DNA from 3 places in the Bacillus halotolerans genome. Region 1 is predicted to be linked to each of the others. Evidence: predicted binding sites of a transcription regulator. Region 1 holds the regulator's gene; each other region holds the start of a gene.
What was found. Region 1 encodes Rex, which represses fermentation and respiration genes when NADH is low (regulators of the CRP and FNR family bind a similar motif). Its sites were predicted from a motif close to TTGTGAAATATTTCACAA; they were not measured.

Region 1 (7,231 bases):
TCTGTCATGTGAGACAAATAACAATGTGCCCGGATAATCGATCAAGGCGTTTTCGAGAACTTCTTTGCTGTCTAAGTCAAGATGGTTCGTCGGCTCATCAAGAATGAGAAAGTTAGCTTTTTGCAGCATCAGCTTTGCCAGGGCCACTCTTGCTTTTTCGCCTCCGCTTAGGGAATGGACGGGTTTAAGCACATCATCCCCGGAGAATAAGAAATTTCCGAGGCACGTTCTGATTTCTTTCTCTTGAAGCTCCGGATACTCGTCCCACAGCTCATCAATGACGCGTTTAGAGGAGGTCAGCTCAGCTTGTTCCTGGTCATAGTAACCGATACTGACATTTGAGCCGTACGCTATTGTTCCCTGATCCGGCTTCAGTGTGTTTATTAATGTTTTGAGCAAGGTTGATTTTCCGATTCCGTTGGGACCTACAAGAGCGGCGCTTTCTCCTCTTGGAAGCCTAAACGAAACATCTGTCAGAAGCGGCGGCTGGTTTTCATAGCTGATGGTCAGATCCTGAACCCGCAGGACCTCGTTCCCGCTCTGTTTTGTAATGTCGAAATGAAAATTTGCTGATTTTTCGTCGCCGAGCGGTTTTGACATGACGTCCATCCGTTCAAGCTGTTTCCGCCGGCTTTGTGCTCTTTTTGTCGTTGAGGCTCTCGCTAGATTTCGGTCTACAAAGTCCTGCAGCTTGGCGATTTCATCCTGCTGTTTTTCATACAGCTTAAGATCCTTTTCATATTGGGCAGCTTTTTGGTCTAGATAAGCGCTGTAGTTGCCGTGATACTTTTTGCTTTCTGATCTTGATACCTCGTACACCTGGTTCACCACTTTGTCCAAAAAGTAGCGGTCGTGAGAAACAATCAGAATGGCGCCTGAATAGCCTTGTAAATAATGTTCAAGCCATGTCAGCGTATCAATGTCCAGATGGTTGGTCGGCTCATCTAGAATGAGAAGGTCGGGCTGTGTTAACAGAAGCTTACCCAAGGCCAGTCTTGTTTTCTGACCACCGCTTAGGCTTTGCACCTGTGTTGAATCGTCAAAATGGCTGAAGCCGAGACCGTGCAGCACAGATCTGACATCTGCTTCATATTGATAGCCGCCTTTATCTTTAAATTCCTGCTGAAGGCGGTCGTAGGTTTTCATGATGCTTTCCAGTTCACTTGGGTCAGCTGCCGCCATTTTTTCTTCTATGTTTCGCATTTCTTTTTCCATCGCTTTTAAGTGATCAAAAACAGTCAGCAGCTCTTCTTTTATGGTAAGCTTAGAATCCAAGCCGGTATGCTGGGCCAAATAGCCCATTGTGATATCTTTCGGCTTGATCATTTCACCCTTTTCATATGAAAGGTGACCTGCGATAATTTTAAGGAGTGTAGATTTCCCAGCGCCGTTTCTTCCTACAATAGCGACGCGATCACGGTTTCTGACTTCCAGCTTTATATTGTTTAAAATAGTATCAGCACCAAATGATTTGGAAAGCTGATTAATTTGTAAGATCATCATATTATTTCACCTCTGCTATAATAAGTTAAGTGTAGCTTATGAACCAGAACTCAGCAAACAATACATTGGCCGAATAAGACATAGAGAAGAAAATAGTGTATGATCTGTTTAAGGAGAGTTTTTACTATGAATGGATTTTCTCATTTTAATGAACAGGGCAGAGCCCAGATGGTGGATATCAGCGAAAAATCTTCGACTGTCCGTACTGCGGCGGCTGTATCAAGCGTACACATGAAGAGTGAAGTGTACGAGAAAATAAAAAGCCATGGTATCGGCAAAGGAGATGTACTTGCTGTCGCTCAGGTGGCGGGTATTATGGCTGCGAAACAAACATCAAATATCATCCCGATGTGCCATCCGCTATCCTTGAGCGGGGTCGATATTTCGTTTGACTGGAAAATAAAAGAAACAGAAGTTATACTTCATATAAAAGCACAGGTCAAAACGAAAGGGAGTACAGGTGTGGAAATGGAAGCGCTAACTTCTGCATCGGTGTGTGCCCTTACTGTTTACGATATGTGCAAGGCGCTTGATAAGGGGATGGTCATCGGCCCTACCTGCTTGCTGGAAAAGACAGGCGGGAAAAACGGTGACTTTAAAAGAGAACTATCCGAGTATAATTTGGAGGACCAAAAATGAATAAGGATCAATCAAAAATTCCGCAGGCGACGGCAAAACGGCTGCCGCTTTATTATCGCTTTTTAAAGAATCTGCATGCGTCAGGAAAACAGCGTGTATCATCCGCTGAACTCAGCGATGCCGTAAAGGTTGATTCTGCCACGATTCGCAGGGATTTTTCCTATTTTGGAGCTCTTGGCAAAAAAGGATACGGATATAATGTCGATTATTTGCTGTCATTTTTCCGAAAAACGCTGGATCAGGATGAAATGACAGACGTTATCTTGATTGGTGTCGGAAACTTAGGAACAGCGTTTCTTCACTATAATTTCACAAAAAATAATAACACAAAAATTTCTATGGCTTTTGATATAAATGAGAGTAAAATAGGAACTGAGGTAGGCGGTGTGCCCGTCTTTAACCTCGATGATCTTGAAAAGCATGTAAAAGGCGAATCAGTTGCCATTTTGACAGTGCCCGCAGTTGCGGCCCAATCGATTACCGACAGATTGGTTGCGTTAGGGATCAAGGGTATTCTTAATTTTACGCCGGCCCGTTTGAATGTGCCGGAACACATTCGAATTCATCATATAGATTTAGCTGTAGAGCTTCAGTCACTGGTTTATTTCTTGAAGCATTATTCTGTTTTAGAGGAAATCGAGTAACCGGAAAGGAGGAGCCCAAATATGCCGATCGGTCCTGGAAGCCTTGCTGTTATCGCAATCGTTGCTCTGATTATCTTTGGCCCCAAAAAGCTGCCTGAGTTGGGAAAAGCGGCTGGAGACACACTTCGTGAATTCAAAAACGCTACTAAAGGATTAGCGAGTGATGATGAGGAAAAAAAGAAAGAGAATCAGTAAGTTAGGATGACACAAATGAAAGTGAATCAAATGTCGCTGCTGGAGCATATTGCGGAGCTTCGAAAACGATTGCTGGTTGTGGCGCTGGCGTTTGTCGTTTTCTTTATCGCGGGATTTTTTTTAGCGAAGCCGATTATAGTGTATCTGCAAGAAACGGATGAAGCGAAGGAGCTCACGCTCAATGCGTTTAATCTGACAGACCCGCTTTATGTGTTTATGCAGTTTGCGTTTATCATCGGGATTGTCCTGACTTCGCCGGTTATTCTTTATCAGCTTTGGGCTTTTGTGAGCCCGGGCCTCTATGAAAAGGAGCGCAAAGTAACGCTCAGCTACATTCCGATCTCTATTTTGCTGTTTTTAGCGGGTTTATCTTTTTCCTATTATATTTTATTTCCTTTTGTTGTCGATTTTATGAAACGGATTTCTCAGGATTTGAATGTCACTCAGGTGATTGGAATTAATGAATATTTTCATTTTCTTCTGCAGCTGACGATTCCGTTTGGACTGTTGTTTCAAATGCCGGTCATCCTTATGTTTTTGACAAGGCTTGGAATTGTGACACCGATGTTCTTAGCGAAAATCAGAAAGTATGCGTACTTTACGATGCTTGTGATTGCTGCTCTGATTACACCACCTGAGCTTTTGTCTCATATGATGGTGACTGTTCCGCTCTTGATTTTGTATGAAATCAGTATTTTAATATCGAAGGCTGCCTATCGGAAAGCGCAGAAAAGCAGTGCTGCCGATCAGGACGTTTCTTCTTAGCCAACATAAAAAATCCATTTCTCATAGAAGAGAAATGGATTTTCTTTATTTCTGGTTCTTCTTTATTTTAAATGAAAAGGCGAACATCTTAAAAGAAATGCTGATGTTGTATGCAGCGAACACCATCAGCAGGATGGAGTAAAATGACCACATGCTGCCTGGCGAGCTTGCGGCGAGATAAGTAAAGATGCACCCTACGGCAAAGTAGATCATTCCCCACACTATCGGGTTTCTCATGAAAATAATCCTCCAATAATCAATTGCATTTGTGTGCTTTGCTGTTCAAGGTATTTCTGAACAGGCTCAAGCTGCATAATGACGACGAATGTATTCATCATTACATGGGCGAAAATCGGCACCCAAATCCGTTTGGTTCTCGCATATAGAAATGCAAAGGTAAAGCCCATTGCCGTATACAGCAGAAGGTGCGTTAAATCGGCATGAACAATTCCGAAAATAATGGAGCTGATCAGTCCGGCAATAAAGAAATTCGTTTTTTCGTACAGCGCGCCGAAAATGATTTTTCTGAAGATGATTTCTTCTAATATAGGCCCGATGATAGAAGAAACGATAATCATGAGCGGAACTGCCTGAATCACATCCAGGATGGCTTTTGTATTTTCTGATTCTCTTCCGATGCCAAATACATAATATTCAATAGAACCGGCTAATCCTTGAGAGAAAAGGGCGATGAAAAACCCGGCTATCGCCCAAAGGATCGAAAGTCCGACCGAGTCTTTCTTTTCGTTACGCAGCGCAGTTTTAGGCGCGGTTCTGAGAATGAGCAATACAACAATCAGACAGGCAATAAAACTGATGACGGACCATAATCCCTGCGCGTACAGCAGATTTTCTTTTGTGGGCTGTCCTCCCGCATAACCGAATTTAAATAACAAGGGAATCGCAATTACTGCTGAAAACTGCATGATGATATATGTCAAAATAATAAACCAATACTGTTTTCTCAAATGGTATGTACTCCTTTGTTAAATGGGTTTCTTTTGTCTACAGCTATTGTAACATAATTGAATCGGGGGTGAAAAAGCCAAGGGATATCTGAGCTGAAAAGAATGATGTAAGCGTGAAAAAATTTTTATCTTATCACTTGAAATTGGAAGTGAGATTCTTTATTATAAGAATTGTGTTAGCACTCTTTAGTGCCGAGTGCTAAAATTACATATTCATACTATTGAGGAGGTTATTACATTGTTAAAGCCATTAGGTGATCGCGTTGTCATTGAACTCGTAGAATCTGAAGAAAAAACTGCCAGCGGAATTGTGTTACCGGATTCTGCAAAAGAAAAGCCGCAAGAAGGCAAAATCGTGGCAGCTGGTTCAGGTCGCGTGTTAGAAAGCGGAGAGCGCGTTGCTTTAGAAGTAAAAGAGGGCGACCGCATTATCTTCTCAAAATACGCAGGTACTGAAGTGAAATACGAAGGTACTGAATACTTAATCTTACGTGAAAGCGACATTTTAGCTGTTATCGGCTAATTCTTAAATAAACAAATACTTAAAAATTCGAGGAGGTTTCGTACACATGGCAAAAGATATTAAGTTTAGTGAAGAAGCTCGCCGCGCAATGCTTCGCGGTGTTGATGCACTTGCTGATGCTGTAAAAGTAACTTTAGGACCAAAAGGACGCAACGTGGTTCTAGAGAAAAAATTCGGTTCTCCGTTAATCACTAATGACGGTGTAACAATCGCTAAAGAAATCGAACTTGAAGACGCGTTTGAAAATATGGGTGCTAAGCTTGTAGCTGAAGTAGCCAGCAAAACAAACGACGTTGCCGGTGACGGTACAACAACTGCGACAGTTCTTGCGCAAGCAATGATTCGCGAAGGCCTTAAAAACGTAACAGCAGGCGCTAACCCTGTAGGCGTGCGTAAAGGTATGGAACAAGCTGTAAACGTTGCGATCGAGAATCTGAAAGAAATTTCTAAGCCAATCGAAGGCAAAGAATCTATCGCTCAGGTTGCTGCGATCTCTGCTGCTGATGAGGAAGTCGGAAGCCTTATCGCTGAAGCAATGGAGCGCGTAGGCAACGACGGCGTTATCACAATCGAAGAGTCTAAAGGCTTCACAACTGAGCTTGAAGTTGTTGAAGGTATGCAGTTCGACCGCGGATATGCGTCTCCTTACATGGTAACTGATTCTGATAAGATGGAAGCGGTTCTTGACAATCCTTACATCTTAATCACAGACAAAAAAATCACAAACATTCAAGAAATCCTTCCTGTGCTTGAGCAGGTTGTTCAGCAAGGCAAACCATTGCTTCTGATCGCTGAGGATGTTGAAGGTGAAGCTCTTGCAACACTTGTTGTGAACAAACTTCGCGGCACATTCAACGCAGTGGCTGTTAAAGCTCCTGGCTTTGGTGACCGCCGTAAAGCAATGCTTGAAGACATCGCTGTCCTTACTGGCGGAGAAGTCATCACAGAAGATCTTGGCCTTGACCTGAAATCTACTGAAATCGGACAATTGGGACGCGCTTCTAAAGTTGTGGTTACAAAAGAAAACACAACAATCGTTGAAGGCGCTGGCGAAACAGATAAAATTTCTGCACGCGTCACTCAAATCCGCGCTCAAGTGGAAGAAACAACTTCTGAGTTCGACAGAGAAAAATTACAAGAGCGTCTTGCGAAACTTGCTGGCGGCGTAGCTGTCATCAAAGTCGGCGCTGCGACTGAAACTGAGCTGAAAGAGCGTAAACTTCGCATCGAAGACGCCCTGAACTCAACTCGCGCAGCTGTTGAAGAAGGCATCGTATCCGGCGGTGGTACAGCGCTTGTAAACGTATATAACAAAGTCGCTGCAGTTGAAGCTGAAGGTGATGCGCAAACAGGTATCAACATCGTGCTTCGCGCGCTTGAAGAGCCAATTCGTCAAATCGCGCACAACGCTGGTCTTGAAGGATCTGTCATCGTTGAGCGCCTGAAAAACGAAGAAATCGGCGTAGGCTTCAACGCTGCAACTGGCGAATGGGTAAACATGATCGAAAAAGGTATCGTTGACCCAACAAAAGTTACACGCTCTGCACTGCAAAACGCAGCTTCTGTAGCAGCAATGCTCTTAACAACTGAAGCTGTTGTCGCTGACAAACCGGAAGAAAATGCCGGCGGCGCAGGAATGCCTGATATGGGCGGCATGGGCGGTATGGGCGGCATGATGTAACACCGACAAAAAACCCTTGATAAACAAGGGTTTGTCGGCAACGGACGTCATTTTTGATGCCCTTTTGATGCCATTTATAAATTTTCGAGGTTTCTCATGAGTTCACCGAACTTGTGAGAGGCTTCTTTTTTTCTGTCTTTTGTGGTTTGATTTTTTTAGCACTGTTTTATATCGATACTCAATAGTTTTGATAAACGGTAAGTAACCCCGATATAGACTATTCTATCGACTAAAATACAAAATTCTCATCATACAATTCATGCTTTATTTGCATCTTGACTTTGTTTTGATTTACTTTGTGATTTTTAAGGAC
Region 2 (7,231 bases), 980 kb from region 1:
TGTCCAAATTCCGACTTTCATTTCAGATTTTCCATTTGATCTCGCTGTCACTTCATCATTTCCCGGGAAAGGAAAATATCTCGCACTGAATACCTCTTCCCCATGATTGATAAAGACTTCCACAGATGACGCGTCGATAAACATGTGCACTGTGTGCAGATTGCTGATTCGGCAATGTCTCACTTCTGTTCTTGTACCGTCAAAGCTTGTGCGCGTTAGCGTGATAAGCCCTTCTTCCTTCTGGAAAGAGAATGTGGCAGTGGCTCGGATATCGATTTCAAAACCAGACTCCGTATTAATGTCTTCAATCAAAATCTCAGCTCTTTCAGGATTTTCGACTGGCAGCGTACCAGACGATCCATACATGTTGATTTGAACTTCCTGCCTATTTTTCCGCATCGCTTTCAGCTCGGGAAGCGGCTGCTGAATCAGCTTCTCCCCTGATAGCGTCAGCTGTCTCGGCAGCGTCATGCAGTGAATCCAGTGATAATCTTTCGTCGGATGATCCTTCTCATCCTGATCAGGTACAGCCATCCACGCAAACAGTATCCGGCGTCCCTGATCGTCTTCAAGTGTTTGCGGCGCGTAAAAATCAAAGCCTTGATCAAGCTCCGTAAACGCAGCATGCATCAGTCCCGTTTTTTCATAATCGAGCCGGCCTACAAAATATCCAGATTGATACACATTTTGATAATGATAGCCATCAGCTTCAAGTCCTTGGGGCGAGACAATCAGCACTTCGGAGCCTTGAAGAGAAAACAGGTCAGGGCACTCCCACATATACCCGAAACCGTTCAGTCCGTTGAGGCCGGCACCTGTTATCGGGCCGAGAAACGCCCATTCTATCAGGTTATCGGAAGTAAACAAAACAGCTTGGCCTTTCATGTTCTCCGTTTGTGCACCGATCACCATATACCATTTTCCTTCATGCTCCCACACCTTCGGATCGCGAAAATGAGCTGTATAGCCTTCCGGAAGGCGGGCGACAACACCTTTTTTCTCAAAGGTCAGGCCATCATCCGATACAGCAAGGCACTGATACGTTTCCCGATTCCCATCCTGATCCCTGACATTTCCTGTGTAAAACAGATAGAGCCGGTCATCCTTGACAACAGCGCTGCCCGAGTAGCAGCCGTTTTTATCAAACCAATCACTCGGAGCCAGCGCAATCTCTTCCCGCTTCCAATTCACAAAATCGCGTGTCGTATAATGCCCCCAAAACTTTGCGCCATGCCCCGTCTGAAACGGCTGCCACTGAAAAAACAAATGATAGACTCCTTTCCAATACACCACGCCATTTGGATCATTCAGCAAACCAACCGGAGGCATAATGTGAAAGTGCTGGCGGTGCGGATCGCTGGCAGCGATATGTTCTTTTTTCTCAACTTCTTCATAAGCCCGGCGACGCAGCTCCTGATCATGTGCTGTCATTTTTTTCTCTCCTCATCTTCATTAATTTTCATGACAAACGCCGCAATGAATGCTGATACTGCTGCAATAACCATTCCAATCATATAGTTTACTAGATTTCCAAAGCCAAACGGTGCTGCAATGGCGATCATCGGAATGCCTGTTAACCCGTAAGCGTTTGCAGCAACATGTGTAAATACGACATACGCGCCGCCCAACGCGCCCCCGATCATGGCGGCGATAAACGGCTTCCGGTATCGAAGGTTCACCCCGAAAATGACAGGCTCTGTAATGCCTAGAAAAGCGGAAAATGCCGCCGGAAGAGCGATTTCCTTCGTTTTTGCCTTTTTCGCTAAAAAGAAGACGGCAAGGCCTGCCCCGCCTTGGGCGACATTCGCCATAGACCAAATCGGCAATAAATAGTTCCTGCCAAGATCTGAAATAAGCCCCGCTTCAATCGCATGGAAGCTGTGATGAACACCTGTCAGGACGATCAGTGAATAGGTGCCGCCGAAAAGAAGGCCTGCGACAAAACCGGCATGATCATACACATATGTTAAAGCAACAGTAATACCGGAGCCAAGCGCTCTTCCTAGAGGACCGATGGCAATAAATGCGACAAACCCGGTGACAATGACAGTAACAAAAGGCGTAACAAGCAAATCGACCGCATGCGGAACCACTTTTCTTGTCCATTTCTCTACCTTGCTCATGACGTAAACTGCCAGCAGAACAGGGATGACAGTTCCCTGATATCCGAGAAGCGCGATATCAAACCCGAAAAGATGCATATAATCAGGTGATGCTTCCGCCAGACCCCATGGATTCAAAAGAGTGGGGTGTATCATGATTCCCCCGATGACCGCTCCTAAATACGGATTGCTTCCAAACTCTTTTGAAGCGCTGACCCCGATCAAAATCGGCAGGAAGATAAATGCCGCGCTTGAAAACATATCGAGGAGCTGCAGCAGCGCAGAGTCCTTACTCATCCAATGAAAGGCATTGATCATTCCCAATAACCCCATTAACAGGCCGCTGGCTACGATGGCTGGAATGATCGGAACAAAAATATTCGAAAGCGTTTTCGCAAATCTCGCCGCAGGGTTCAGTTTCTCTTTAGCAGCATCCTGGTGATTCACATGTTCTTCACGCTCTACATCGGCTTCCTTAGAAAAAGCGTCATACACTTTATTGACAAGGCCTGTTCCAAAAATAATCTGGTATTGGCCTGAACTGCTGAAAGCGCCTTTGACGCCTTCAAGCTCTTCTACTTGTGCTTGATCTATCTTTGATTCATCCTTAATCACCAAACGCAGTCTTGTCGCACAATGAGCCGCGCTGATGATGTTTTCTTTTCCTCCGAGAAGCTCAATGAGGCGTTTTGCAGTCTCTTTTTCATTCATCTATTTCTCCCCCTTTTATAAACAAAAAAGACCTAAAATTCGCCAACGAATAAAGGACACAGCGATCCTTTTTCATTTACGCAAATTTTAGGTCTTGCCTGCTTTACCAGTCACAATCCCGCTTATTCAAATAAAGAATACGCTTTCATCATAATTGATGACAGCGTTTTCGTCAACTGTTTTTTTAGATAAAAAGTGATGTAAAACATTTAGACAAAAAGTCGTAAATATTAATTGTGAAATACTTCACAATATCGTGCTATACTATGCTCATCTATCAAAGAAAGCAGGAAAAGACAATGGAAACTCAAGCATTGCAAAAGGTTGAACAGTATGCTTTAAGAAAACAAAACATATTCGTTTCAAGCAAAATCCGTTATTTGCTCAGATCCATTTTGGCCAGCATGTTTATCGGTTTTGGCATTACAGCCGCAAGCAAAACAGGCAGCTATTTCTCTATTGCTGACTCACCGTTTGCCTTTCCGGCTGCCGCTGTGACATTTGGAGCTGCTATTGTATTAATTGCCTACGGAGGCGGGGATTTATTCACCGGCAACACCTTTTATTTTACTTATACCGCACTCCGGAAAAGAATCCGCTGGCGCGACACCCTGTACCTGTGGGTTTTCAGCTATACCGGCAATTTGATCGGAGCCGTTTTGTTTGCGATTCTTATCAGCGCAACCGGGCTCTTCGAGGGGGCATCCCATTCCTTTTTGATTCATCTGGCAGAGCACAAGATGGAGCCGCCTGCCTCAGAGCTGTTTTTCCGAGGAATGCTGTGCAATTGGCTTGTATGTCTCGCTTTTTTCATTCCGATGTCTCTCAAAGGAGAAGGGGCAAAGCTGTTTGCCATGATGCTTTTCGTTTTCTGCTTTTTTATTTCCGGTTTTGAACACAGCATTGCCAATATGTGCACATTTGCGATCTCACTTTTGATCGATCACCCTGATACAGTCACACTGGCGGGAGCAGCCAGAAACTTAATTCCTGTTACACTCGGCAATCTGGCCGCAGGAATTGTGATGATGGGCTGGATGTATCACACGCTGAATGCCGATAAATAAAAAAACTTCCAGAGATCACTCCCTGCAAGTCAAAGCGGTTATTCCGAGAGATCTTGAAGACGCTGGACATGCAGCGTGATATAGCCGGCCTCGGACTCCGGCAAATGTAATTGATATTCATTTTTCAGAAACTCCGCCAGCTCCAGCGCACATTGATAGGCAAATGAATACTTTTTTTGGATGAAATAAAGCATCTCTTCGTCCATGGCATGAAACGCTTCATTTGATTCCAACCGGCTGACCGCGTATCGCAAATGCGTGACAAGGCGTTGATAGGAAATGCTGTTTTCATCCACCTTTCGATTAAAGTAGTTTTCTATTTTCTCTATCATTTCTTTTATCATCGTCGTATGCTTCAGCGCTGAATACATACTCTCTGCATCCATCTTTGCCGTATGGATGTGAAGGGCAATATAACCCGCTTCATCTTCAGGCAGAGACACGCCCAATGTCTCTTTTACATGTCCGATCGCCCACAGGCCGATCTCGTATTCTTTTTTATAGAGCGCCTTTATCTCATGCAATAATTTATTTTGCACAAGCAGCCCATTTTGAATCCTTTCGATCGCAAAGGACAAATGGTCAGAAAGCGCGATATGAACATGGTCGCTCAGCGGCGCCGCGAGCTCCCCTTCCGCATAGCTGATGATATCCTCAGCTATGTCAATATGCTCCTCAGGCAGTGTTTGCAGGATTTGTTTAAATTTTTCATTCTCGTCGTGCACGACAAAAATCTTTTCTACTTTATTCATAGGGATGAGATCATTTTTCTTTTTTTGAAAAGCGATGCCCGGACCCATGACGATTTTTTCCTGATCATCCTCTTTGATTAAAGCCGCATTGTTGTTTAATACCTTATAGATTTTCAAGAGGCTCTCTCTCCCGCCAATTAGCTTTTATGACTGGGATTTTACCTCCTTTTGACCGCCATGTAAAGATGCGGGCCGGCCCTCTCCTGCTTTGGCGATTCCTTGAAGGCTTGCAGACATCTTCTTTTATAGAGAGCGGCGGCTTTCGCTTTCTGTTTTTCTTCGTCATTCACAGCCATCCGCCATTCATAAAACGAAACCAGTCCTGCGGCTTGCACCGCCGCTTTTCTTTGATATGTACGCTGAGCCGAATAAATAGCGGCAGCCGCATGTTTTCGGTCCGGCGCCACCCAGTTCATCAAAAAGACCATCCACACCCGTAAAGATACAAGCAAACGTTTCATAGAAAAACATCCCTCCGCTTCTTTTTGGCAGGCAGCCTTTTTAGCAGCCCGTTTTTTCAGCCGCAGCTCACAGGAAAAGACGGCCGATTTCTTTTCTCGCAAACTAGCAGCTCTAGCAAAACTCATGACTCTATGATAGACCGTGGAAAGAGAATTCTTTGTCACAATATGAGTGAAAAAACAAACTAGTTTTAAGAAGTTTTGTTGAAAGCTGAAAGAAATGAAATGAAAATTGGAGAACCGCTTTAAAAAGTTTATACACAAGTTATCCCAAAGATAAGAACAACTTAATCACAAGAGATATCCACATGTCCACAAACCCCATCTATATTTTGTATAAGAACATATATTCCCAACTATATATATACACAGCTTTATTCACTTATACACAGGGTTCTGTGTATAACTCCTTCCTTATACACAATCAAAATCCAATAAATGGTCCAAATGACACAAGGATTTTTTTGAATTTTCAAGAAATATATACTAGATATTTAACACTTTTTCTAAACACAAAGGGGGAAACACATTGAAAAACGGGATTATTCGTTTTCTGCTTCTAGGTTTGGTTTTATTCTTTACGTTATCCACAGGCATTACAGGTGTACAGGCAGCACCGGTTTCTTCAAAAGGATCGGCGGATCTGGAAAAGGCCGAGGTATTCGGTGATATTGACATGACAACAAGAAAACAAACAACGGTGATTGTGGAATTAAAAGAAAAATCCTTAGCAGAGGCGAAAGAAGCGGGAGTAAACCAAACGAAAAGCAAGCTCAAAAACGCCCGCTCAAAAGCAAAAAATAAAGCCGTGAAAGCGGTGAAAAACGGAAAAGTAAAACGAGAATATGAGCAGGTATTCTCCGGATTTTCTATGAAGCTTCCAGCTAATGAAATTCCAAAACTTCTAGCAGTAGATGACGTTAAAGCTGTGTACCCGAACGTCACTTACAAAACAGACAATATCAAGGAGAAAGACATCACCATCTCCGAGGACGCTGTCTCTCCGCAAATGGATGACAGCGCGCCATATATCGGAGCAAATGATGCATGGGATTTAGGCTACACAGGGAAAGGCGTCAAAGTGGCTGTTATTGATACAGGGGTTGAGTACAATCACCCTGATCTGAAGAAAAACTTCGGACAATATAAAGGATACGATTTTGTAGACAATGATTACGATCCGAAAGAAACACCGACAGGCGATCCAAGAGGCGGAGCCACTGACCATGGAACACACGTGGCCGGAACTGTCGCTGCAAACGGTACGATTAAAGGCGTAGCGCCTGATGCAACACTTCTCGCTTACCGCGTTCTCGGACCGGGAGGAAGCGGCACAACAGAAAACGTCATCGCCGGTGTAGAACGTGCAGTTCAGGACGGAGCAGATGTGATGAACCTGTCTCTCGGAAACTCGTTAAACAACCCGGATTGGGCGACGAGCACAGCGCTTGACTGGGCCATGTCAGAAGGCGTTGTCGCCGTTACATCAAATGGCAACAGCGGACCAAACGGCTGGACAGTCGGATCGCCAGGCACATCCAGAGAAGCGATTTCTGTCGGCGCAACGCAGCTTCCTCTCAATGAATACGCCGTCTCATTCGGCTCTTACTCTTCAGCAAAAGTCATGGGCTATGACAAAGAAGAGGACGTCAAGGCGCTTCACAATAAAGAGGTTGAGCTTGTCGACGCTGGCCTCGGCGAAGAAAAGGACTTTGAAGGAAAAGATCTGAAAGGCAAAGTGGCACTCGTCAAACGGGGCAGCATTGCTTTTGTAGATAAAGCAGATAACGCAAAAAAAGCAGGCGCCATCGGCATGGTTGTGTATAACAACCTGTCCGGAGAAGTTGAAGCCAATGTGCCAGGCATGTCAGTACCAACGATTAAGCTTTCATTAGAAGACGGCGAAAAACTCATCAGCGCCATGAAAGCAGGCGAGACAAAAGCAACATTCAAGTTGACGGTCTCAAAAGCGCTCGGTGAACAGGTTGCCGATTTCTCATCCCGCGGCCCTGTGATGGACACGTGGATGATTAAGCCGGATATTTCCGCGCCAGGCGTCAATATCGTAAGCACCATTCCGACACATGATCCTGACAATCCATATGGCTACGGGTCAAAACAAGGAACAAGCATGGCAT
Region 3 (7,231 bases), 330 kb from region 1:
GAACAGAGCGTTATTGCTGACAACTGAGCCAGTAATGAACACGCCGATCCAGCCGAGAACAGGACTCACAAACGGGAACAAATCGCCTGTTTTCGCCAGTGCCAGCCCGATGGAAGAGCTGAGCCCCGCGAAGTTGGCCAGATTGGCAAACGCCATCACAAAGCAGATCGTGACAATCGGCATCCACAGTTCTTTCCCTGTCTCCTTCAAGCAACTGAAGCCATCCCGATAAGAGAAATTTTTGCTGAACAGTCCTGTAACGATGACTGCGGCTAAAATCGCTGTACCTGTCGCTGATAACAAATCGACTTTAAAAATCGCATCAAGCGGCATGGCAGATGGGGCAATGGGCGGCATTTTCATAATTTGCTGATGCAGAAAAGGCATCTTGAACAAAAGCGTTGTCTGATAGAAGAGCCCGCCTTCTTGGAAAAGCGCTTTGAATGCAGGAAGGCTCCAGATGGTGATCGCCGCAGTTAAAATGTAGAAAGGAGACCACGCTTTGGCAATGTCTGCGGCGCTGTATCTCTTTTTCTCACCGGTTTCTTCGGCTCCCTGCTCACGGTAAATCTGTTTCGGCTGCCACTTGCGCAGGAAGAGCGCAAGCCCGCCCATACTGAACAGCGCCGCCAAAATGTTAGCTAATTCCGGTCCGAGCACAGCCATTGTCAGCGTCTGAACCGCTGTATATATACCGCTGACAACCAACAAGGCAGGCCAGGTTTGTTTGATTCCCTTCATCCGGTCTAATAAGAACACGAGTAAAAACGGAATCAGAAAAGTAATCATCGGCAGTGTCCAGATCAATGCCCGAGACAGCTCAAGAGAAGACAAGTCTCCAATTTGCGCGCCTGTAATCACCGGTATCCCGATCGCGCCAAAGGCTCCAGAGGCAGCATTCGCAATCAAACAGAGCGCCGCCGCCTTTAACGGTTTAAAGCCAAGTTCTACGAGCAGCGCCGCACTAATTGCAATCGGAACACCAAAGCCGGCCGCACCTTCCAAAAATGCGTTAAAACAAAAACCGATTAATAATAGCTGTAATCTTTGGTCAGGCGAAATGCCGGCAATGCTGGAACGAATAATGGTAAACTTCCCGGTTTTCACAGCGATTTTATAGAGCCACACTGCCATCAGGACAATGTAGCCGATCGGCCACAAACCGCTTCCGATGCCTAATAAAACAGAAGAAACGGCTTTTTCAACCGGCATATGAAATGCCAATACGGCAACCAAAAAGCTGGCGGCTAGGGTCAGAAATGCCGCAAGAATGCCTTTCATCTTAAAAACGGTTAAAGCTAAGAGAAAAAAGAGAATCGGTGTGAGCGCAACCAGTGCGCTCACATACTCGTTTCCAAACGGATCATACAACTGCTCCCACATTGACAATCAGCCCTTTACTCTATAGTTGCGTTCTAATTGACGTTTTGTTCTGCAAAATGCGGTTTCAAAATGTTTTTGAGCACGTTGGCGCTGTGGTTAAACTGCTCTTTTTCTTTCTCATTTAAGTTCAGCTCAGTGATGCCAGCGACTCCGCCGCGGTTGACGACAGCCGGCACTCCGATGTACACGTCATCTGCTCCGTATTGTCCGTCCAAATATGTGCTGACTGTTAAAATGCTGTTTTCATTATGAAGAATCGCTTTAGTGATTCGCGCAAGGCTCATGGCTACCCCGTAATACGTCGCGCCTTTTTTCTCAATGATATGATAAGCGGCGTTTTTCACGTCATCCACGATCTGGTCAAGCTCTTCTTGTTTGTATGCTTCGTTTTTCTCAACCAGTTCACTGACCGGCACTCCGCCGATATTCGCGTGGCTCCAGACAGGAAGCTCAGTATCACCGTGTTCGCCGATAATATGAGCGTGCACATTGTGTGCCGCTGCACCGAAGTATTCGCTCAGCATGTAACGGAATCTCGCAGAATCAAGTGTTGTGCCGCTTCCGATCACTCGCTCTTTTGGCAGGCCGCTGAATTTCCATGTTGCATAAGTCAGAATATCAACCGGATTTGTCGCGATTAAGAAAATGCCGTCAAATCCGCTCGCCATGACTTCACTGACGATTCCTTTGAAGATCTTTAAGTTCTTTTCTACTAATTCAAGGCGTGTCTCACCAGGCTTTTGGTTTGCGCCGGCGCAGATGCAGACAATATCAGCATCCTTGCAGTCTTCATATGTTCCGAAAGATGTTTTGACCGGATGCGGCGCAAACGCCTTTCCGTGGTTTAAATCCATTACATCGCCCATTGCTTTTTCTTTATTTAAATCAATGACCACAAGTTCATCTGTGATCCCTTGGTTAATTAACGCAAATGCATAACTGCTTCCAACAAAACCCGCTCCGATTAAAGCTACTTTATTTACACGTTCATTCATCATTTATCCTCATCCTCCAGTGTTTGTTTTTCTTTGGTGTTTGTTTGTGAAGTATTTCACATTTATATTGTGCAACATTTCACAAACTTTTGCAAGAGAAAAGATTTGTCTGATTTATGAACAAAAAAAGAAACTATCTATGATAGTTTCTTACCGTTTTCTTGAGTGATTTTCAGCATGAGAATCGCAAGACAAAGAAGGAATGTTTGTTAGTTTCTTTCGCTGCTTTCCTCAAAAAGCATTGTATCCGGCAATGTGAATGCTCATTATTTATCATGATTGTGACGCATCGATCTGACATTGCCGGAGCCTATACATGGTGATCTCCAAACAGATAAAGTAAGCGATTGTTCACTTTAGGGTATTGTTGTTAACGAAATGTCCGGACTAAATGGGGCAAAGAACCATTTAAGCCAGAGTCATTATATAAACCATTTTGCACGTAATCAAAACCAGGTTGATTCTGGCCAGGTACTTGGGCGCTGCCGTTGTTAAAAATCACTTTGGCGTTTTTTGTATCAGTATCCGCCGATAACGTCAGAGTGTAAATGCCGTCTGCATTCTTACTCATTGCTTTTCCCGGCCAAGATCCGGTCAATTCTATTGCCTGCCCCCCATTCTCCTTGTATACATATGCATTAACTTGACTCCAATTATTTAGGTTTTGATAGCCTATTCTTTTCTCAGAAGATGGGTCTGTTTTTACAAAAGTATATTCTTTTGTCCCAGATGCTCCATCACTGTTCGTTCCTGTTAAAGTGACCTTGTATGTTGTATTAAACGGGTCCCCTTTTCCGATCATTAATTGATCCCCGTCCTTAAACTGTGTCTCATCACCATGATTTATTTGATAAGCAGCTTTTGCGGTATGAGCGTCGGCACGCAGAGTTACCGTTAGCTGATCATCATAGAAAGAATGGGTTACACCTGTTTGATAATTCTCGAGGAAGACATTAGGTACATTTGCGGTATCTTCCGCATAAAGCACAACCACACCTCTGCCGCTGATTGTACCTGTCAGTATGCCATCTGTTACTTTAAACGAACCATCCCCGGCTTTATTATCGTAGCTGCCATCAGGTAAATCCGTTGAAGTATGAATGGAAACTGGTGATGAAGATGCATTTGCCAAAACAGCACCTTCAGGGCCGCGCTGATTCATGAATATCTGATTGTTTCCATCCGGGTTAGAGAGTTTCTCAGGCTGTCCGGCCATGGCATTATGAAATGTATTGACTGCAGCGATGGCTTGATCTTTAAATAAAGCACTCCCGCGATCACCTAATTGACTTTTCCCAGGGAATCTTACACCATTTCCGCCGCCCTCAGGTCTGGAGAAAAACAAGGGTGTACTTCCTGAACGAGAAGCAATAATCGCCCAGCCTAAACGAATATCATCATCGCTCATCCATGTAGATTCTTCATCATCATTGGCATACGTATCATGCGATTCCACCCATGTGACCAAATCATCCGCAGATACATGAGATGCATAATTGGAGATGTTCGATGCGCTAAAATTGCGATTCTTTAAAGCAGACCTTATGGAATGCCCATAGTTTGATGCTGTAACATTCATATAATTCGCATATGCAGCATCTCTGGAGGCACTGTCTTGTAATATTTCTCCATATTGGAATTCTGCAGATGTATCTGTGATATTCGGCCAAAAATGACTGCCAAAATCACCGTCATCCGGAAGCTCTATATGTTTGGCCGCATCATACCTAAATCCGTCAGCACCGTCATCCAATGCCCTTTCCAGAAAATGTTTCAGATATGACTGTACTTGTGTATTCTGCGTATTCCAATCATAAAGCCCCAGCAATGAATTCTGAGTGACATCCCTTCGATCGGACCAATTTTTAATTTGTGTGTTTCCATGCGTCCAATTTGAAATACTTTTAATTTCATTTGAAATCGCAGCATAGTCACTGGTTGTGTGATTGATGACGGCATCGACAATAACCTTCACGCCATATTCTTCAGCCGTCGCACACATTTCTTTAAACTCTTCCTCGGAACCCAAATACCTGTTGCCAATCTGGTAAGAGGTCGGCTGGTAAAGCCAGTACCAGTTCCCCATGCTTTTATCTCCATTATTTCCTTCCTTTACTTGATTAATAGGAGACGTCTGAATGGCAGTATATCCTGCATCATGGATATCCTTCATATTATTTTTCAAGGTGTTGAACGACCAATTCCAAGCATGAAGAATGGTCCCGCTCTTTATTGATGGCGCTGTATATTCATTTGATTGGTTCGCGGTCTCTGCATTTACAGCCACCGGCCCTGCCAGAATCAAATGAAACAGCAATAATAATCCAGCGAATAACGGCAGTAAAGAGGTATTAAATCGTTTTTTAGACATTCTGGACACTCCTTATTTCATTTTTCATTTCTGAAGACTTACTGCGGAGTCAGAAATCCCTCTTACTCAATCCTTCCACTTCCTCCTTTCAGACGCATGCGAAGACTGGAGAATTTTGTTAAAACTTACATTTTAAACTATCATACTCTCTCTATCAAAACAACTTGATAGAGTCATTTCCCAAACAGACATCTCGAGCCATTTTACATGCTTAAACAGCAAGTGGAGATATTGTCTGATTTATGAACAAAAAAAGAAACCATCTCTATGATGATTTCTTCTTAAACTCCTTTTTTACCGTTCTTCTGTAAGACAGCTTCACGATTCCGAATCGAAGCAGAAACAGAACGCCGCCGCAGACGATAAATAGGAGAATCATTTTCAGCCAAGCGAAGAATGTATGGGGAACTCCCCTGTCATACATCGTAAGCACCACTACCGCAAAGGCGACAGCTATTGATTCTATGAACTGCTGCTTCACCCGTTTATGCAGTTCTTCCTCGGTGTCTATTCTCGGCATCAGCATTCCAGAAGCTGATGCCCTGATGCAGTAATATAAGATGATAATGAACAAAAACACAAGGCTCGAGACCCATTCTTTAAACGGAAATTCAAACATAATGCCGCGGATGATCACATCCAGGAGCGCAAACGCCCCGGCTAACTTGCCGATATCCGACCAGATCTTTTGTTCTTTTTCTTTTACTCTCTTATTTTTCCCATTCACGCCTGAAAGTCTGTTATGCAGATTATTCATGACCTTCCTCCCGCACTTTTACGAATGGCTTATGGCTTACATGTTACAATAACAGCCTGCGCTTCTGCAACGAATAAATGAAAAGCCCGCCGTACAAGCCGGCGGGCAGCAATGTTTAAAACGGCCCCCAATTGATCAGGACACCGATACAAATAAACACAAGCCCGATTAAGAACCAAATCAGAGCGAGCGGCAGCATAAACCGAAGCCACTTGACGTACGGAATTCCGCTGGCGGCAAGCACTGCCATCAAAACGCCGGACGTCGGGTTCACACAGTTGACGACCCCTTCTCCAAGCATAACCGCTTCCACCGCGACCTGTCTCGTGATGCCCATCAAATCAGCGAGCGGCGCCAGAATCGGAATGAACACAACCGCTTCGCCCGATCCTGAAGAGATGAGAAAATGGAGCAGAGCGCTGGCGATATACATGCCGATTGCGCCGGCCATCGGACTGAACCCGTCCAAAACCGAAGCCAAAGCATTGACGACTGTATCCAGCAGCTTCCCATTTTCAAGAATGACAGAAATGCTCCGCGCCATCCCGACAATCAGCGCACCGTATACAAGGCTCTGACAGCCGGTAATAAAAGTTTTGGCAATATCGTTTGCCGCAAGTCCTCCAATGAATCCGGCAAGGACAGAAATAAAAATAAACGTCGCAGCCATTTGGGAATCTGACCAGCCGAGTTTCAATGCGCCGTACAAAAATCCGATCAGCGACAAACCCGCCACTCCCAAAATCAGCTTATGGCGAACGGTAAACGGCACAGACTTATCTTCTTCTTGATTCGCATCGCTCAATCCTGCCGCCGGGAACCAGTTTGTGCCTAACATACTGGCATCCTTTGATTTCTTTAATTTTCTTGTATACCAATAGATATAAATGATAGAAGACACCAAAAAGCATAAGTATATGACCACACGAAGGCCGATCCCCGAAAACAGAGGCAGCTCCGCAATCGATTGCGATAAGCCAAGCGGAGACGGTGATAAAATGGTAGAGTTAAACCCGGCATAGCAGCCAATATAAATAACAGCCGCACCCGCGACCGCATCCCATTTTAAGGAGCGTGCGACGATAAGGCCGATGGGGATGAATCCGATCACTGAATTCACGACAATTCCAGTCGTTCCAAGAATAGAAAACAACGCACCGACAATACAAATAAATAATAATTGCTTTGTGCGGAACTTGCTGATGACATTGTAAATCAGTCCGTTGATGGCACCTGTTTTTTCTAAAATAGCGATCGTGCCGCCTGTGAATAAAATCAGAAAAATAATAGGCGCTGATCCCACCATTCCATCCTGAAGAGAAGTGAAAAAGCTGATCAGGCTGACCGGAGACTGTTCAATTGAATGGTAGCTTCCCGGCACCGCAGTGGTAACCTCCCCTTTCGTCACACGGTCAAATTCTCCCGCCGGCACAATATACGAAGCAACGGCGCAAATGAAAGCGATGATAAATAAGAGGACATAGGCGTCAGGCATGTTAAAGGCGGTGCGTTTCTTCTTTGGCTGTGTTTCGGCTGCTGGCATACTCATATTTCGATCCATCCCCTTTTTTAGAAAATATCTATTATTCTGAAAAATATAAATATGTGCTATATTATAAACAGCCTATCTACCTGTTTCAATATAAAAAAAAGGAATGAAGGAGGTTTTTCTTCCCATGCAAAAACTCTCAGAAGAAATGAAACAAACCGTAATGCACATCTTTG

Region 2: a site for Rex is predicted at 3,048-3,065, ahead of DIC78_RS11910 (formate/nitrite transporter family protein). Genes of this name have one in related genera too.
Region 3: a site for Rex is predicted at 2,423-2,440, ahead of DIC78_RS08450 (L-lactate dehydrogenase). Genes of this name have one in related genera too.

The regions. Positions count from the first base shown of each region.
Region 1 covers NZ_CP029364.1:1,350,308-1,357,538, reverse strand. The annotation lists gene DIC78_RS06825 (ABC-F family ATP-binding cassette domain-containing protein) at 1-1,503, opposite strand, end outside; gene moaC (cyclic pyranopterin monophosphate synthase MoaC) at 1,630-2,142, shown strand; gene DIC78_RS06815 (redox-sensing transcriptional repressor Rex) at 2,139-2,786, shown strand; gene tatAY (sec-independent protein translocase protein TatAY) at 2,808-2,981, shown strand; gene tatC (twin-arginine translocase subunit TatC) at 2,988-3,746, shown strand; gene DIC78_RS06800 (DUF4305 domain-containing protein) at 3,792-3,983, opposite strand; gene DIC78_RS06795 (CPBP family intramembrane glutamic endopeptidase) at 3,980-4,714, opposite strand; gene groES (co-chaperone GroES) at 4,953-5,237, shown strand; gene groL (chaperonin GroEL) at 5,284-6,918, shown strand.
Region 2 covers NZ_CP029364.1:2,329,873-2,337,103, reverse strand. The annotation lists gene sacA (sucrose-6-phosphate hydrolase) at 1-1,431, opposite strand, end outside; gene scrA (PTS system sucrose transporter subunit IIBC) at 1,428-2,813, opposite strand; gene DIC78_RS11910 (formate/nitrite transporter family protein) at 3,113-3,880, shown strand; gene sacT (sac operon transcriptional antiterminator SacT) at 3,919-4,749, opposite strand; gene DIC78_RS11900 (hypothetical protein) at 4,791-5,093, opposite strand; gene DIC78_RS11895 (S8 family peptidase) at 5,623-7,231, shown strand, end outside.
Region 3 covers NZ_CP029364.1:1,681,929-1,689,159, forward strand. The annotation lists gene DIC78_RS08445 (L-lactate permease) at 1-1,383, opposite strand, end outside; gene DIC78_RS08450 (L-lactate dehydrogenase) at 1,416-2,381, opposite strand; gene amyE (alpha-amylase) at 2,749-4,749, opposite strand; gene DIC78_RS08460 (DUF6773 family protein) at 5,015-5,506, opposite strand; gene DIC78_RS08465 (YfcC family protein) at 5,622-7,055, opposite strand; gene DIC78_RS08470 (M20 peptidase aminoacylase family protein) at 7,183-7,231, shown strand, end outside.